3 regions of the Pseudomonas sp. PGPR40 genome follow, and region 3 is predicted to be linked to each of the others. Evidence: predicted binding sites of a transcription regulator. Region 3 holds the regulator's gene; each other region holds the start of a gene.
The links. The regulator FliA, encoded in region 3, starts transcription of late flagellar genes. The targets are predictions, from matches to a motif close to CTAAAGTTTNNNNNNNNNNNGCCGNTAA.
Positions count from the first base shown of each region.

Region 1: a site for FliA is predicted at 1,588-1,615, ahead of motA (flagellar motor stator protein MotA). Genes of this name have one in related genera too.
Region 2: a site for FliA is predicted at 1,263-1,290, ahead of MEB48_RS26260 (methyl-accepting chemotaxis protein). Genes of this name have one in related genera too.

Region 1 covers NZ_JAKLSP010000010.1:116,360-119,489, reverse strand. The annotation lists gene motB (flagellar motor protein MotB) at 1-664, opposite strand, end outside; gene motA (flagellar motor stator protein MotA) at 668-1,519, opposite strand; gene MEB48_RS11120 (HDOD domain-containing protein) at 1,684-3,130, shown strand, end outside.
Region 2 covers NZ_JAKLSP010000039.1:28,689-31,818, reverse strand. The annotation lists gene MEB48_RS26260 (methyl-accepting chemotaxis protein) at 1-1,232, opposite strand, end outside; gene MEB48_RS26255 (type I polyketide synthase) at 1,557-3,130, shown strand, end outside.
Region 3 covers NZ_JAKLSP010000005.1:107,949-111,078, reverse strand. The annotation lists gene flhF (flagellar biosynthesis protein FlhF) at 1-212, shown strand, start outside; gene fleN (flagellar synthesis regulator FleN) at 329-1,159, shown strand; gene fliA (RNA polymerase sigma factor FliA) at 1,156-1,896, shown strand; gene MEB48_RS06555 (chemotaxis response regulator CheY) at 2,065-2,436, shown strand; gene MEB48_RS06550 (protein phosphatase CheZ) at 2,467-3,130, shown strand, end outside.

The sequences.
Region 1 (3,130 bases), on a different contig from region 3:
GGTTGGCCGAGAGTTCCCAGTTGCCGAAGTCGCCGGTACCTGAGTACGGCTTGGCATCGGTGTGGCCGCTGATGCTGATCTTGTTCGGCACCGCTTTGATGGTGTCGGCCATGGCCAGCAGGATGTCTTCGAAATACGGCTTCAGACGCGCACTGCCGGAGTCGAACATCGGTCGGTTTTCAGCGTCCATGATCTGGATGCGCAAACCGTCCTGGGTGATCTCGAAGAGGATCTGATCCTTGAACTTTTGCAGCTGCGGATTCTCATCAACCTTGTTCTGCAACTCTTGCAGCAACAACTCCAGGCGCTCTTTCTCGACCTGCTCGGCCATGCCTTCGACCTGCTCGGAGTCGATCGTCACCTTGTCCGGCTGCGGTTGGGATTTCACCTCGGGGTTGAGGGTGCTCTCCGGCGCCAGGGTCGGTGAGCCACCCAGATCGATGATGTACGGCGTGCCGCTTTCAGTAAAACCGACCGGGTCCTTGAAGTAACCGGCAATGGCGATCTTCTGTTCCGGCGTTGCCGTGGACAACAGCCACAACACCAGGAAGAACGCCATCATCGCCGTCGCGAAGTCCGCGAAGGCGATTTTCCAGGAGCCCCCGTGATGCCCGCCCGCGTACTTTTTGACGCGCTTGATGATTATCGGCTGGTTATTTTCCATGACTTAGCGACCGCGAACCGCTTGTTCCAGCTCAGCGAAGCTCGGACGGTGCGCCGGGTACAGAACCTTGCGACCGAATTCCACCGCCAGCGATGGCGGCATGCCGGAAGCTGAAGCGACCAACGAGGCCTTGATGGCTTCGTAGACGTTCAGTTCTTCCTTGGCATCGTGGCCCAGGGCATGGGCCAGCGGGCCAAAGAAACCGTAGGCGGCGAGAATACCGAAGAAGGTACCTACCAGAGCCGCACCTACGTGCAGGCCAATCATTTTCTGGTCGCTTTCACCCAGCGAAGCCATGGTCACCACGATACCCAATACCGCCGCGACGATACCGAAACCCGGCATGGCATCGGCGATGCCGTTGACGGCGTGGGAGGGGTGATCCAGGTCTTCCTTGAGGCTGGTCAGTTCCATGTCGAACAAGCCTTCAAGCTCATGGGGCGCCATGTTGCCGGAAGACATGATGCGCAGGTAATCGCAGATGTACGCAGTCATGCGTTCATCTTTCAGCACTGACGGGTACTTGGCGAAGATCGGGCTCGCAGCGGCATCTTCGATGTCGCCTTCGATCGCCATCATGCCTTCGCGCCGGCTCTTGTTGAGGATCTCGTAAATCAGCCCCAGCACTTCCAGATAGAACGTGTGGTTGAAACGCGAACTGAACATGCTCAAAGCCTTCTTGAACACGTGCATTGTCATGTGACCGGGGTTGGCCTGCAGGAATGCACCAAGGGCTGCGCCACCGATAATCATCACCTCGAAAGGCTGGATGAGGGCGGCAATCTTGCCGTGGGAAAGCACGTATCCGCCGAGCACGCTCGCGAATACGACGATGATGCCGATAATTTTAGCCATAGGTAGGAGAGCACTTACTGAGTCGGGTTCAAGGTCATATTCGGAAGTTAAAAAATCTCTTCTTCTCCTTATCGGCAAAACTGCGCCAGACTGTAGCCCGTTAAGGTGAAAAGCCATTTGGCCCACGCAGGCACAGGTAAAGCAGACGATGATCGCGCCCAGACATGGCTAACGAAATGAACGTCCCCACGCCAAAACCGGCCACGCTCGAAGGCTGGGCCAAACTGCTCGATAGCGTGCGCCTGCCGGTTCCGCAAGACAGTCACGACCGCGTCTGCAAAGCCATCCGCGATAGCCGCAGTTCGCTGCGCGACATCGTCGAACTGATGCAGGACAGCCCGGCCCTGGCCTTGAGCGTGATTCGCGAAGCCAACCGCCACACCCATGGCAGCATGACCGAGCCCGCTGAAAATCTTGAAGTGGCGATCAATCGCCTCGGTTTGAAGCGCACCGAAGAATTGCTCGAGCGCCTGCCCGCCGAACCCCAATCGCAGATCCCTGTCGCGCTACGCCAGCTTCAGTTGATCAGCCAGCACGCCACCCAACAGGCCAATGGTTTTTTTGCCGGTCGCCTGGCGCGGTTGTGGCAGGATATCCACTGGGGCAGCCTGCTGTTTCTTTCGCCACTGTGGCCTATGGCGTTAACCCATCCGCAGTTGCTTGAAGAGTGGGAGCTGCGGGTCATCCATAAAGGTGAATCGGCGCGCAAAGTCGAAAAGCAATTGTTCGGCGTACGCCTGCTGGAAATCTGTCTGACGCTGGTGGACACCTGGCGTCTGCCGATCTGGGTACAGCAGGGCTATCGGCTGCTGCTCAATGAACAACGTGAGTTGGTGAAAGTCTTGCGCATCGCGCGTGACAGCGATCACCCGCTGCGCCAACAGAACCGCCTCGATGACGATCCGACGCTGCGCCGCTGGCTCAATCAGCCCGCCAATACCGTGCTGCTGGCCAACGGGCTGGCATTGTCGGCACAACAGGCGTGGAACAGTCCTCACTGTGAACGCTGGCAGTACCTGACCAGCCTTTACCTGCAAATGCCAATGGATGAGGTGCAGCAACAATTGCACCAACAGGCCACCAACAGTGCCCGCCAACACGCCATGCCGGACCTCTGGCACCCAGCCGAAGCGCTGATCTGGCCGACGGGCATGAACCGTGTTCACGCTGGTTTGTTGCCTGCCCCGGCGCCGACCGCAGAAGACCTGGCGAAGTGGCGTAAACAATGCGCCGAGTTGCTGGTGGAGCCGAGCCGTTTTACCAATGCCATGCACTTGACCACATCGGCCCGAGACGCCCTGGTGGCGTGTGGCATGCGGCGGGTGATGATCCTGATGGCCGACCGCACGCACGCTAATTTGCGTGTGCACCAGACTGCCGGGTTGCCCAAAGAAGTGGCCGGCCTGAACCTGGTGGTCAGCCAGAGTACCGTGCTGCAGCGCCTGCTCGCGCAGCAGGCCCAGATGCGTTTGACGCCAGCCAACAACGCACAATTCTCGGCCCTGTTGCCAGCCAGTCTGCGTTCGCAATTCAGCGGCGAACACCTGCTGCTGCGTTCCCTGGTCAACAACGGTCGGGTGATCATGATCGTGGTGGCGGATCAGGGCGGCG
Region 2 (3,130 bases), on a different contig from region 3:
ATCAGCGCGTGAATCTGTCCGGTGGATTCGCTGGTGCGTTGCGCCAATTGGCGTACTTCGTCGGCCACCACCGCAAAACCACGGCCCATCTCGCCGGCACGCGCGGCTTCAATCGCGGCGTTCAAGGCCAGCAGGTTGGTCTGGTCGGCGATACCCTTGATCACGTCAACTACACCGCCGATTTCATCGCTGTCCTTGGCCAGCTGCGTGACTGTCAGGCCGGTTTCACCGACTACAACCGACAGGCGCTGGATGGCTTCGCGGGTTTCCCCGGCGATGTCGCGACCGCGGCCGGTCAGGCGATTGGCTTCTTGAGTGGCGTCAGCGGTGCGCTGCACATGGCTGGCGACTTCCTGAGTGGTGGCAGCCATCTGATTCACGGCGGTCGCCACTTGCTCGGTTTCGACGCGTTGACGTTCCAGGCCGGTGGAGCTGTTGTGGGCCAGGGTGTCGGACTGTTTCGCTTGTTCGGTCAGGTGCTCGGCGGTGTCCTGCAGACGGGTCAGGCAGGTTTTCAGGCGTGCTTCCTGGCTGAGGATCGACATCTCCAGGCGTGCCTGGGCGCCGCGACTGTCGGTGTACATCTGCGCGATCAACGGGTCGGACGTGGTCTGCTCGGCCAGGCGCAGCAAGCGCTTGATCCCGCGCTGTTGCCAGCTCAAGCCCATCAAACCCAGCGGCACCGAGAGGCCGGCCGCGAGGGCGAAACCCCATTGAGAGTTGAGCGAGGCGCCGATCATGAAGCTCAGTTGGCTGACCAGAATGAACGGCAGCCAGTCTTGAAGCACCGGGAGCCACTTATCCGTTTGAGGAACGGCTGACTTGCCCTGGTTGATGCGTTGGTAGAGCGCTTCGGCACGGCGGATCTGTTCGGCGGTGGGTTTGACCCGCACCGACTCGTAACCGATCACCTGATTGCCGTCGTACACCGGTGTGACATAGGCGTTAACCCAATAGTGATCACCGTTCTTGCAGCGATTCTTGACAATGCCCATCCATGGCAAGCCTTGTTTCAGAGTGCCCCACATGTGCGCGAATACCGCAGCCGGGACGTCAGGGTGACGAACCAGGTTATGCGGCGCACGGATCAGCTCCTCACGAGAAAACCCGCTGATTTCGACGAAAGCGTCGTTGCAGTAGGTGATCACGCCCTTGGCATCGGTGGTGGAAATCAACCGTTGCTGAGCCGGGAAGGTCCGTTCGCGTTGTGTAATGGGCTGGTTGTTACGCATGGCTTTTTCAATCCGCAAGGCTTTCAGGCGTTATCGGCGGCGTAGCGGTTTGGTTGAATGTTTTTTTCAAGAGCCTGACGTGTGTATCAAATTCACAGCGTGAATTGAAAAAATAGACCTCTCGCAGTTGAACTTTTCAGGTTCCCCTTAATCGGGTCGGCGCGTATGATTCGCCGCTATTTTGCGTAGGATGTTATCTACGGTCAGGGTTTGAAAAGTTACTTAGCACGCAAAGTATTGCCGGATTTCCAGCATTTACATTAATGGGATTGGATTGTTGTTCAGCCTTTGGAAAGGGGCTGGGGATGAAAAGGGTTAGTCGCAATGCGTAAGAAAGTTGCAATCATAGGGACGTCGTTCCGTTTTCCAGGCTCCACTTCTGCAACTTTTTGGCCGCACCTGCTGGATGGGCAGAGCTTTATCACCCAAGCGGATTTTTCTCGCTGGTCCAAGGACGAGTTTCTGCACCCGGACAAGGCTAATCCTGCAACGTCCTACACCTTTGCCTCAGGTTCCCTGGGTGATATTTCCACGTTCGACGCCGGGTTCTTCAATATTTCTCCTCGTGAAGCGGCGGTCATGGACCCTCAGCAGCGGCTGTTGCTGGAGCTGGGCTGGGAAGTGTTCGAGAACGCCGGGGTCAAACCGTCGAGCCTGCGTGGCAGCGATTGCGGTGTTTACCTGGGGATTGCCAGTGTCGACTATGGCTATCGCCTGGCGCATGACATGTCGACGATCGATGCAGCAACCGCCACCGGTAATACCTTCAGTATCGCGGCCAACCGCCTGTCTTTCTTTTATGACCTTCAAGGTCCGAGCATGGCCATCGACACGGCGTGCTCTTCTTCCCTGATTGCCTTTCACCAGGCTTGCCAGGCCATTCAGAACGGCGACATCGACCAGGCGATTACCGGCGGTGTCAGTCTGCATCTTCATCCTTTCGGCTTCCTGATTTTTTCCAAGGCTTCAATGCTGTCGCGCACGGGGCAATGCCATGTGTTCGATGAGTCTGCCGACGGTTATGTCCGTTCTGAAGGCGCGGGACTTTTCTACCTGAAGGATTACGCCAAGGCGATCGAGGACGGTAACCAGATCCTCGCGGTGGTTGCCGGCAGTGCGGCCAATACCGATGGGCGAAAGTCGAGTCTGACCGTCCCCAGTGCGGATGCGCAGATTGCCCTGATGAAGCAGGCCTACGACAGTGCCGGCATCAGTGCGGCAGACATTGACTACCTGGAGGCTCATGGTACGGGCACGCCAGTCGGTGATCCGATCGAGAGCCGGGCTATCGGGGAGGCTCTGGGGCAGCAGCGCCCGGCGGATCAGCCACTGCTGATCGGTTCGATCAAAAGCAACATCGGGCACCTTGAGGCAGCCTCGGGTGTCGCGGGCTTGATGAAGGCGTTGTACTGCGTGATCGAACGCAAGGTGCCGGCCACCATCGGCATCAAGAAACTCAATCCGAACATTCCTTTCGCCGACCTCAACCTGAGTGTGGTCACCGAAACCCAGGCGCTCAAACCCAGTGGAAAACTGGTGGTCGGGGTCAACTCTTTCGGTTTCGGCGGGGCCAACGCCCACGTCATCCTGGAAAGTCCGCCACAAGCGCCACAGGCCTCGAGCCAACCGGCGTGGGCAGTGCCGCTGATGGTCTCGGCCAAAGACAGCGCAGCCCTGGCGGCCCAGTCCGAACAGGTCGCGCAATGCGTTAGCAGTCCGGACGCGGCAAACCTCTACGACGTGGCTTACCAGTCGATGTTCCGCCGCGAGTTGCACCCGCAAAGGGTTGTGGTGTTCGGCTGCGATGCACAGCGCAGTGCTCAGGCGCTACTGGACTTCGCCACGGAACCGGGCGTTCCGGCATTGTCGACAGTGCTGGAAAGCGGTCGTGCCCTGGA
Region 3 (3,130 bases):
TGGGCGAGGTGTTGAGCCTGGCCATCAGTCATGAGTTGCCGGTGGCGTATCTGACCGATGGCCCGCGGATCCCGGATGATTTGCATCTGCCGCGTCGTCATCAGCTGGTCAGCCGCGCCGTGAGTGTGCAAATGCAGGAAGAACCCAGCGAAGAAGCCATGGCTGACATGTTCGCTGATATTTACCACAGCCCGACCAAGCAGGTTGGCTAAGGTATTAATGAACAGTTTTTGTACCTACATCGATGGTCTGCCATGCATTGTTCAGTTGGTGAACGCGCAGCCAGTAATGTGGCCTCCGTCTATGCAAGACAAGGTAAAGAAATAACATGGGCAGCATGCATCCCGTACAGGTGATCGCGGTGACCGGCGGCAAAGGTGGCGTCGGGAAGACTAACGTGTCAGTGAACTTGTCCCTGGCTCTAGCTGAGCTCGGCCGGCGCGTCATGCTGCTGGATGCCGATCTGGGGCTGGCGAACGTCGACGTCCTGCTGGGGCTGACACCCAAACGTACCCTGGCCGACGTGATCGAAGGCCGCTGTGAACTGCGCGACGTGCTGTTGCAAGGGCCCGGCGGTATTCGCATCGTCCCGGCCGCGTCCGGTACGCAGAGCATGGTTCATCTGAGCCCGGCCCAGCATGCCGGCCTGATCCAGGCTTTCAGTGACATCGGCGACAACCTCGACGTATTGGTGATCGACACCGCTGCGGGCATTGGTGACTCGGTGGTCAGTTTCGTCCGCGCAGCGCAAGAAGTACTGCTGGTGGTGTGCGACGAGCCGACCTCGATCACCGACGCCTACGCGCTGATCAAACTGCTGAATCGTGACTACGGCATGAATCGCTTCCGTGTCCTGGCCAATATGGCGCAGAGCCCGCAGGAAGGCCGCAACCTGTTCGCCAAGTTGACCAAGGTCACCGATCGTTTCCTCGACGTCGCCTTGCAATACGTCGGTGCGGTGCCTTACGACGAAAGCGTGCGCAAGGCCGTGCAGAAGCAACGTGCCGTCTACGAAGCCTTCCCGCGTTCCAAGTGCGCCCTGGCGTTCAAGGCCATTGCACAGAAGGTCGATACCTGGCCGCTGCCGGCCAACCCGCGTGGGCACCTGGAGTTTTTCGTCGAGCGCCTCGTGCAACAGACCGCAGGACCCGTTCTATGACAGCCAGCGGTTACAACCTCTACAAGCAGTCGGCACGTGACGCGCAGTACGAGCTGATCGAGCGTTACGCGCCACTGGTCAAACGCATTGCCTACCACCTGCTGGCGCGTTTGCCGGCCAGTGTCCAGGTCGAAGACCTGATCCAGGCCGGGATGATCGGCCTGCTTGAAGTTTCCACCAAATACGACGCCAGCAAAGGCGCGAGTTTCGAGACGTACGCGGGCATTCGAATCCGCGGCGCGATGCTCGATGAAGTGCGCAAGGGGGACTGGGCACCACGCTCGGTTCACCGCAATACCCGCATGGTCAGCGACGCAATTCGCTCGATTGAAGCTAAAACCGGTCGTGACGCTAAAGATCATGAGGTTGCGGCCGAACTCCAATTGAGCCTCGACGATTATTACGGGATTTTGAACGACACCCTGGGCAGCCGGTTATTCAGTTTCGACGATCTGTTGCAGGACGGCGAACACGAAGGGCTGCACGAGGATGGCGCCAGTGCTCATCTCGAGCCGTCACGCGATCTGGAAGATGAACGCTTCCAGAAAGCGCTGGCGGACGCGATTGCCAATTTGCCGGAGCGTGAGCGACTGGTGTTGGCGCTGTACTACGACGAAGAGTTGAATCTCAAGGAAATCGGTGAGGTCCTGGGGGTCAGCGAATCGCGGGTCAGCCAGTTACACAGCCAGTGCGCGGCCCGTTTGCGGGGGCGTTTGGGGGAGTGGCGAGCGCGCTGACAGGCAGTGTGGGGACACTGCGAACGAGGTTGGTACGGCATTTTGCTGCATCAGTCACGGCCCGTTGTAATCCATGCAACTGTTGAGTGTTACGCCGAATTGATTGAACGGCGCGTTCAGGTGCTGCGCGCGTTTTAAGACTGCTTGGAGGTCGAATTGGACAAGAATATGAAAATCCTCATCGTTGATGACTTCTCGACGATGCGGCGGATCATAAAAAACCTGTTGCGTGACCTTGGGTTCACCAACACGGTCGAGGCGGACGATGGCACCACTGCCATTCCGGTTCTCAACAGCGGGAGCATCGACTTTCTGGTAACGGACTGGAACATGCCCGGCATGACCGGTATTGATCTGCTGCGCCACGTGCGTGCCGATGAAAAACTCAAACACCTGCCGGTGTTGATGGTCACGGCCGAAGCCAAGCGTGAGCAAATCATCGAAGCCGCTCAGGCGGGTGTGAACGGTTATGTGGTCAAGCCATTCACGGCTCAGGCGTTGAAAGACAAGATTGAAAAGATCTTCGAACGCATCGGTTGATGTGCAAAGCCAGTCCGTCACGGGGGAGCTATGGAGCATAACGAATCTTCACAGGGCGATTTCGAGTCGACCCTGAAAAAACACGCGGTCGAACTGGTCGAAAGCCTTGAAAAAGGTAGGTTCGGCGACGCTGTGCAACTGATCCATGAGCTCAACCAGACCCGTGACCGCGGCCTGTACCAGGAAGTGGGCAAGCTCACCCGCGAGCTGCATAGCGCGATCGTCAATTTCCAGATTGACCCGCACATGCCGCAAGCCGAGGAAGTGTCTCAGATCACGGATGCCACCGAGCGCCTGGGGTATGTGGTCAAGCTGACCGAGGCCGCGGCCAACCGCACCATGGACCTGGTGGAAAACGCCACGCCGCTGATCAACAGCCTGAGCGACGAAGCTCAGGCGCTGAGCACGGATTGGGGACGGTTCATGCGTCGCGAAGTCGGGGCTGAAGAGTTCCGCGAACTGGCCCGGCGGGTTGACGGTTTCCTGACACGCAGCAGCGAAGACAACCGCGTCGTGTCGAGCAACCTCAACGACATTCTGCTGGCCCAGGATTACCAGGACCTCACCGGTCAGGTGATCAAGCGCGTGACCCAATTAGTCACCGAAGTTGAAAGCAACCTGCTCAAGCTCGTGCTCATGGCCAGTCAGGTCGACCGCTTTGCGGGTATCGAACATGACCGTGAAGCAATGCTCG